2 linked regions of the Desulfosediminicola ganghwensis genome follow. The protein of the gene in region 1 interacts with the protein of each later gene in a pairwise test. Links are inferred from orthologs where the notes say so. Each region holds a gene or a part of one and is shown in the gene's direction. Other genes may lie near its edges.

The links.
Region 2: the proteins of FCL45_RS14370 (region 1) and sfsA interact in binary tests that used the Escherichia coli proteins (3 or more experiments, as listed by UniProt). The link is inferred for Desulfosediminicola ganghwensis from one-to-one orthologs.

What each region holds. Positions count from the first base shown.
Region 1 is NZ_CP050699.1:3,385,682-3,389,670, forward strand. Bases 1-2,841 are described here. They hold FCL45_RS14370 (glutamate-5-semialdehyde dehydrogenase), read left to right. Parts: upstream 1-707; coding sequence 708-1,976; downstream 1,977-2,841. Other genes in these bases: proB (glutamate 5-kinase), read left to right, coding at 1-650; nadD (nicotinate (nicotinamide) nucleotide adenylyltransferase), read left to right, coding at 1,976-2,623; FCL45_RS14380 (response regulator), read left to right, coding at 2,789-2,841. Outside these bases: more of FCL45_RS14380, read left to right, coding at 2,842-3,427; ung (uracil-DNA glycosylase), read left to right, coding at 3,475-3,989. UniProt on the Escherichia coli protein: Catalyzes the NADPH-dependent reduction of L-glutamate 5-phosphate into L-glutamate 5-semialdehyde and phosphate. The product spontaneously undergoes cyclization to form 1-pyrroline-5-carboxylate.
Region 2 is NZ_CP050699.1:1,477,580-1,482,120, reverse strand. What follows is about bases 1,343-4,173. They hold sfsA (DNA/RNA nuclease SfsA), read left to right. Parts: upstream 1,343-2,325; coding sequence 2,326-3,021; downstream 3,022-4,173. Other genes in these bases: FCL45_RS06335 (dihydroorotase), read right to left, coding at 3,140-4,173; FCL45_RS06345 (type I glyceraldehyde-3-phosphate dehydrogenase), read right to left, coding at 1,343-2,148. Outside these bases: FCL45_RS06355 (phosphoglycerate kinase), read right to left, coding at 1-418; rimI (ribosomal protein S18-alanine N-acetyltransferase), read right to left, coding at 471-920; more of FCL45_RS06345, read right to left, coding at 931-1,342; more of FCL45_RS06335, read right to left, coding at 4,174-4,411; FCL45_RS06330 (aspartate carbamoyltransferase catalytic subunit), read right to left, coding at 4,413-4,541. UniProt on the Escherichia coli protein: Binds to DNA non-specifically. Could be a regulatory factor involved in maltose metabolism.

The sequences.
Region 1 (3,989 bases):
GCGCGTTGGTCTCGAATCTCATCGAGGCTGATATGTTTATCTGTCTCACCGATGTAGTCGGGCTCTATAATGGTAACCCCCATAATGACCCCAAAGCCAAACCTATCTATACGGTCGCTGAGGTGACCCCTGAAATCGAAGCGATGGCCGGCAACGTGAAGAGTGCTCTCGGAACAGGTGGAATGCAGAGTAAAATCAGGGCTGCAAAGATGGTATCCGCTGCAGGGGGAAGTTCGTTTATCGGCCCCGGCCGGGAACCGGATATACTCAAGCAACTTTTCTCCGGTGAGTTGATAGGCACCTTCTTTTTCCCAAGTGCATCGAAGTTGCCGAGTAGAAAACACTGGATTGCCTATGTTTTGAAACCGAAAGGAAAATTGATTCTCGACCAGGGTGCATGTTATGCATTGAGTAAAAATGGAAAGAGTTTGCTTCCTTCAGGAATAAATCAGGTTATCGGTGATTTCGGCGTTGGAGATTCTGTAGAATGTTGTGATCAAAATGGTGACGTTTTCGCGGTTGGCCTCATTAACTATTCATCTGCAGATATTGCCAAAATACAGGGTGTTCAAAGTCACATGATTGCAGAATTACTCGGCTTCAAAGACAGTGAAGAAGTGATGCATCGCGATAATCTTGTGCTGCTGTAGTGTGTTGGTTCATCAACTGAAAAAATTATCAGGTGGATTTAAAACGGGATGAAAGATATGACTGATACGAAGAGTCTGAATGAGACGATTATTACTATGGCCAAAGCTGCACAGCAGGCGTCCGTTGCTATGATGCCGGTCTCCAGCAAGCAAAAAGATGGCGCACTTCGTCGGGTTGCACAGTTACTTGATCAGAATCGACCGATTATCCAGTCTGAAAATGAAAAAGATCTGCTGGCCGGCAGAGAAAAGGGTCTCTCAAAAGCAATGCTGGATCGTCTCGCTTTGACCGATAAAGTGATTGACTCGATGATTCAGGGGCTGCAGGAGGTAATCGCTCTGCAGGACCCCGTCGGTAGTGTTGATTCTTTAAAGCTCCGGCCAAACGGTCTGCAGGTGGGCAGGATGCGCGTGCCCCTCGGCGTGATTGCGATGATTTACGAGTCGCGTCCAAATGTTACCATCGACGCTGCCGCGCTCTGTCTGAAGACAGGAAACGCTGTACTTCTTCGGGGCGGGTCTGAAGCTATTCACTCAAATTTGGTCCTGGCCGGTATATTGCAGCAGGCATTGCAGGAGACGGGTTTGCCGACGGATGCTGTACAGGTTATTCCTGTAACCGATAGGCAGGCTGTTAACTTTTTGTTGCAGCAGGAAGAAACCATAGATCTGGTTATTCCAAGGGGAGGAGAGGGGCTTATCCGATTTGTGAGTGAAACATCGAGGATTCCGGTGTTGAAACACTACAAAGGAGTCTGCCATATCTTCGTTGATGAGTATGCTGATCTTGATAAGGCCACACCTGTAATTGTTAATGGTAAGACGAGCCGTCCCGGCGTATGCAATGCCCTGGAAGGTGTGCTGATTCATGAGGCTGTAGCAGACAAATATGTACCTGAAATTGTTAAAACACTTACCGATAAGGGTGTTACAGTCAAGGGGTGCCAAAAGACAGTCGAGCTTTGCAACTTGGCCGAGCAGGCCTTAGAGACCGACTGGGGTACGGAATTCCTGGAACTCACCCTGGTTTGCCGCGTTGTCAAAGATATGGAGGAGGCGTGCCGTTATATCCATAAGCACGGTTCTAAACATACAGAGGTGATTCTGACCGAAAATTACAGTAACGCCAATGCCTTTATTTCTCATGTAGATGCTTCTGCAGTCATGGTTAATGCCTCAACCAGGTTCAATGATGGAGGCCAGCTTGGGCTGGGCGCAGAGATCGGTATCAGCACTACCAAGTTACATGCCTACGGGCCAATGGGTCTTGAGGAGCTTACTGCCAGGAAGTTTGTGGTTTATGGCAACGGTCAGGTACGGAACTGATGCAAAATGTCGGTTTGCTGGGTGGGACATTCGATCCCATCCACGATGGACATCTTCAGTTAGCCAATGCGGCGAGAACTGAATTGGGTCTTGATAAGGTATTACTGATACTTGCCGCAGGGCCACCCCACAAATGTCATAACAGTGTCACTGCATTTCACCATCGTAAAAAGATGTTGCTACTTGCTCTGCAAGATCGGGAATTCATTCAGCCCTGCTTTGTGGAGGGTGATCTTCCCGTGCCATCGTACACCATTGACACTGTCAGGTTTTTGAAAAAACGAGACGGCGATACTGTCAATTATTCCTTTATTATCGGAGTGGACGCATTTGCAGATCTTTTGAGCTGGAAAGAGTATAGGCAACTGCTGTCACTCGTTCACCTGATTGTTGCCAAACGCAAGGGGTTCAGTAGGCAGGGGGCACTTGACGCTATTGCGCTTCAACTCGGCTATCGCGTTGAAGCCTCAAACTCTAGATGGGTGGCAGAGGGTGAATTGAAAGACATTTATTTTCTTGATGCCCAGCCTGATGCCATCTCCTCTTCCACAATACGATCAGAATTGAGACGTGGAACAGTGAAGGTGGCAGGGGTACATCCGCAAGTGTTGGATTATATACGAAAAAACGACCTGTACCTTACGTAATCCTACCTCCAGTCATTATTTTCCACTCGGTTACCAGATTCATTGCATGCAGGGTATTCCCTTTATTGTGATGATTTCATTTGATTTTTCAGGAAAATATTTTAGAGTTCATGTCCATGTCAGGAACTCTGAATTGGAATATTATTTCTGCCAGGTAGACTGCTTATGTCTGACTCCAAACTTGGGAATACAGTGGAAACAAAAATTAAAATTCTCATTGTCGACGATTCCATAATTTTCCGGAAATTTCTTCAGGAAACTATGAAGGGGTTGGCTGGCATATCTATTTGCACTGTTGCCAAAAATGGCATAGAGGCACTGGATCTGGTGCTGAAAATTCAACCTGATGTCATTTTGATGGATCTGGAAATGCCGTTGATGGACGGTGTTACAACTCTGCAGCATCTGATGATACACAGACCCACGCCAACTATTATATTTTCAAGTAACGCGGATGAGGGCTCAAAAGAAGAGGTCGAGGTCCTGAAGAATGGTGCGGTAGGTTTTTTCAGCAAAGCAGATTTTTTTGTCAATGGCAGGCAAGATGCGTTTTCGGCCAGAATTCGCCTGGCAATAATAGCAGCGTCGAAAACTCATGTTGAGCATCAGCCATTAAGCAGCCAATCATCTGTGGGCAGCACAGTGAAGAAAGAGACTAGCATGAGGTTGGTTTTCTGTGAAGAGTGCGGTGCCAGAAACAGTGTTGAATTAGAGGCAGATTTAAACAGCGATACCGTCTCGTTATGCAAGGAATGTGGTGATCCGTTAATAATAATTGAAGACATGAAAGCAGGAGCAGCCTGATGGAAGGCTCTTTATATAGAAGTACTGTGTTGGAGGAATAGCTTACAATGTTATGGGAAGAAGAAGTCCCAATGCTTAACCGGGGAGTCCATAAAGAACTTGTTGCCAAAGCGTATGGCCCGGCTTCACTTGGGCAGAGAGTTTACCCACCCAAAGAATGTGTTTTTCAATCGATGCGAGTCACCACTCTCGACTCGGTCAAAGTTGTGGTAATCGGCCAGGATCCATACTTTAACGAGCATAATGGTGTCGGGCCTGAAGCGCATGGCTTATGTTTTTCTGTAAAAGATGGGGTACCAACGCCTCCGTCGCTGAGAAACATATTCCTGGAAATAAACAACACAGTTTATAAGGGAAAGGCGGGCAGGAGCAAAACAGACCTGACAGACTGGGCAGAGCAGGGGGTGTTGTTGCTCAACGCCAGCCTGACAGTAATAGCCAAGCAACCTAATTCACATGCAAAGCTTGGCTGGCATGAACTCACTGACGATATCATTCAGACAATCTCCCGGAAGAAAGAGAATGTAGTTTTTATGTTATGGGGAGCATTTGCTCAGAAAAA
Region 2 (4,541 bases), 1.9 Mb from region 1 along the record:
AAACCTCAGCATGGCGGGCTAGCTTTTTGGAAAAATCCGGATCATTGGCTGTCTCTTCATTATAATAGCGCAGATTCTCCAGCAGGACTAATTCGCCTGTTGCCATTGCCGCCACGACCTTTTCTGCCTCTTCGCCGATACAATCGGTGGCAAAATGCACTTTTTTCCCAATTAAGGCTGCCAGGTGTTCCGCTACCGGGCGCAGGCTGAACGCTTCCACCCTTTGCCCTTTGGGCCGCCCCATATGGGAACAGATAACCGGTAAGCCTCCCTGCTCAAGGATATGCTGCAAGGTCGGCAACACCATACGGATGCGAATGTCATCGGTTATATTGCCGCCATCATCCATCGGCACATTGAAATCGGCGCGCACGAGCACACGTTTGCCCGACAGTTCTAAATCATATATAGTCTTCATCGTAAAATCTCCGGAACAAGGCTGGTTGTCTAACTGGAAGAAAATAGCACCTTCAACCATCAATATAGAGCAATTCTTTCCTATAAATCAAGGCATTATCCCTGGGATTCGCGTAATACCCAGCGCGTTCGCCAACTTGAGCAAACCCCTGGGAACAATAAAATTTACACGCCGGTTCATTTTTCGACCGTACTTCAAGAAAGAGACTACTGACGTTAACAGCCGCCAGTTTTTTGATAAGAACTCTGAGCAATTTTTGCGCCACACCTTTTCTGCGCTCGGAGGCCGCAACCGCGATCTTCAGCAACTCGGCTTCAGGCCCGCAATAGCGAGAACAACACCAGCCATTAATGTTACCATCGTCATCGGTTGAGACAAGCACAATACTTTCGGGCAGGGGGAGTTCGGCAAGAATCTGAGCAGGTGTCCACGGAGATGGAGACTCCTGCTCGATAATGGAAATGGCCCCGCAGTCTTCCGGAGCCATGTTACGGATATTCACAGGTAACGACTTAAACCATTTCGTCGGCAACCTTGACGGTTAAATCACCGAGCATATTGGTATAGCTACCAAGTTCGTTGTCATACCAGCCATAAACCACCGCCTGGGTTACCGGTACATTGAGGACAGGATCGGCACCAGCTGCAACAGTTGCCCCCTTGACCTTACCAAGGTTGACCGGAATAGCAGCGGTACGCGTATGCGTCTCAGACGCTTCAATAACCGCAGCAGCCCTTGGAGTGCCGAGGATATCCGAGCTGACATTCTGCTGCTCGGTATACTCGAGGTATGGGGTAACCTCAGAAAACTCTCTGTAGATGCTGTTGATATCCGCGCGCTTTGTCGGGGTATCAAGCTCATCCTGCAGATTGAGCACCAGGATAATCAGGGAACCACTTGAAGTCGGAATACGGACAGATTCTGCCATAAAACCGATTTTCTCCATCTCTGGAATAACCAACGAAAGCGCTTTGGCCGCTCCGGTGGTTGTCAGGATGATATTATTGAGAATCGAACGGTTTTTCCTGAGGTCGGCTGCACCTGCGCCGGGCAGACGATCAAGTACCTGCTGGCTGCCTGTTGCCGCGTGAACAGTCACCATTGAAGCACTGAGAATACGATCCGCTCCCATTCGCTCCATGAGTGGTTTGATCATGTATGACAAGCAGGTAGTGGTACATGAGGCAGCAGAGATGAGATTGTGCCTGGCCGGATCGTACATGTCGTCATTGATGCCCATTACCGTGGTAATGGCATCGTCCGGCATATCCAGCCCTTTGGATTTAATCTTGAATGGCGCAGACAATAAAACCTTTTCCGCACCTGCCTGCATATGACCTCTCATTGCACCACGGCCTTCACTGGCATCCGCAGTGGGGTCTTTGAAGACACCGGTGGTATCCACCACCAGCTTGACATCATTTTCCCGCCAGGCAATATCGAGAGGATTTCTGGCTTCCCGCAGTATGCGTACAGGAACACCATTAATCACCATGGAGCCTTTCTCTTCATCAAGCTCCTGGATCATCCTCCCTGCCGTATGGCCGTGGAGATACGTACCCAGCCGTCCATATGTTGAATCACGCTCTATGATCGCTGCAAGATCGGCAAGTCCGCCTCCGACTTCGCGACCGGTATTAACAACAAGCCCTGAGAAGTGCTTACGCGATACATGGTGCCATAATGAAAGCTTCCCAATTCGTCCAAGACCGTTGATACCTAAATACATGGCAATACGTCTCCTTTATGAGTATTGTGTCACAAGTGTTAATGCCGCCTCTATGTCCGCAATCAAGGATCGCTTGCGGGGCCTCAACGAACGAAATTCATAAATTTCGTTTATACGCGACGTCATTGTTTTTCATAAAGAAACCTATCAGGAATACCACACATCCCCAAAAAAAGCATGCAATTTAATCCACCTCTAACAACTGCCACCTTAATCCGGCGCTACAAACGTTTTCTCGTCGATGTGGAACTCACCGACGGTTCCACCCTCACTATCCACTGCCCGAATACTGGTTCCATGCGCTCCTGTTCTGAACCCGGCAGCCCGGTTGCCATGAGTATATCAGACAACCCGAAGAGAAAATACCCCCACACTCTCGAAATGGTACAAAATAATGGTACCTGGATAGGCGTGAACACCGGCCTCACCAACCGACTGGTTGCAGAAGCAATCAACGACGGTCAAATTGCCGAGTTCGATAAAGTGACTGCTATTCGTCGAGAAGTGAAGGTTTCAAGCTCCAGCAGACTCGACCTGGCTGTCAGCCATAACGAGATGACAACCTATGTTGAAATAAAAAACTGCTCGCTTGTTGAAAATGGTCAGGCAATGTTTCCGGATGCCGTGACCACCCGCGGCACTAAGCACCTTAAGGAATTAATGATCCTTTCAGAACAGGGGCACGGTGCCTGTATATTCTTTCTGGTACAGCGCATGGACACAGACAGCTTTGCACCTGCTGCCCATATCGACCCCGTGTACAGCGAGACCTTGAAAGAAGCCGTCGACAAAGGAGTTATGATTCTCGCATACCAGGCCGAGGTATCACCTCACGGTATTGATGTGATACGAAAATTACCTTGCGAAATATAACCTTATTTCCATAAAACGCACAAGACCTGACGGCCCTCACTTCGCACCAATAGAAAAAGGGCGAGGAGCACAAGCTCTTTCGCCCTTTAAAAAAATGACTCAGGTATGCGAAAAATGATCAGAGCCTGTACTTCACCTCGCCATCGACCAAGGTCATTATCGCCCGCCCTTTCATCTTTGTTTCATTAAAGGGAGAATTCTTCCCCTTTGAAAAACTCGCTTCAGCGGTAAAGACGTACTCCATTTCCGGGTCGATCACAGTGATATCCGCAACTGCCCCTTCACCAAGCTGACCACCTTCTACACCGATAATGCCCGCAGGACCGGCGCTCATCAGCTCAACCATCCTGCTTTCGGTAATTACTCCCTGGCGCACAAGCTCCAGAGTGAGTGACAAGGATGTCTCCAACCCGGTGATGCCGTTGGCAGCGTAGTTGAACTCCAGCTCTTTTTCTAAAACGGAGTGCGGAGCATGATCAGTGGCAATTGCATCGAGAGTACCATCCGCCAGGGCAGCCCTGATCGCCTCCCGGTCTTTTTCCGACCTGAGTGGCGGGTTCATCTTGGCATTGGTGTTGTACCCCAACACGGCGTCATCGGTGAGCGTAAAGTAATGCGGAGCGGTCTCGGCAGTAACCTTCACCCCACGTTGTTTCGCCAAGCGGATAACCGCCAGGGCATCTTCGCAACTCACATGAGCTATATGGACATGGGTGCCAGTAAGCTCAGCCAGGGCCACTTCGCGATAGACCATGATAGACTCGGCTGCGGCAGGGATTCCACGAAGCCCGAGCCGGGTGGAGTTAAGCCCTTCATTCATACAACCGTTTCTAACCAGCGCCTCTTCTTCAGAGTGGGACATGACAACAAGTTTGTGACTTGCCGCATACTCCATGGCCCGGCGCATCAGCTGACTGTCGACAACAGGCATTCCGTCATCTGTCACAGCGACAATGCCGGCCTCTTTCATCTCTGCGTAGTCAGCAAGGGATTCGCCTTTGCTGCCTTTGCTGATTGCACCAACCGGATACACCCTGGCGGCACAGCCTTCGGCCCGCTCAAGTATGAGCCGGGTCACCGAGCCGTTATCGTTGACCGGGGTGGTATTGGGCATACATGCCACAGCGGTGAAGCCACCGGCCGCGGCAGCCTGGGTACCAGACGCCACGTTCTCCTTGTACTCCTGGCCTGGCTCGCGGAGATGGACATGGATGTCTATCAACCCTGGCACCACCCAGCAACCAGTCGCATCAATTACTTTGGCATCCGCAGGCGTCTCAGCCTGAGAGGCTACAATCTTCCCATCTGTAACCCAGAGATCCGCAACTTCATCTCTGCCATTTACCGGGTCGATTACCCTCCCGCCTTTTAAAATGATTAATCCGTCCATATCAGCCTCCCTGCTCCACGCCCGGTTTATCTCCTCCCAACACGAGATAGAGCAGTGCCATCCGGACAGCCACACCATTTGTCACCTGATCCAGAATCACAGATCTTGCGCCGTCTGCAACATCCGGATT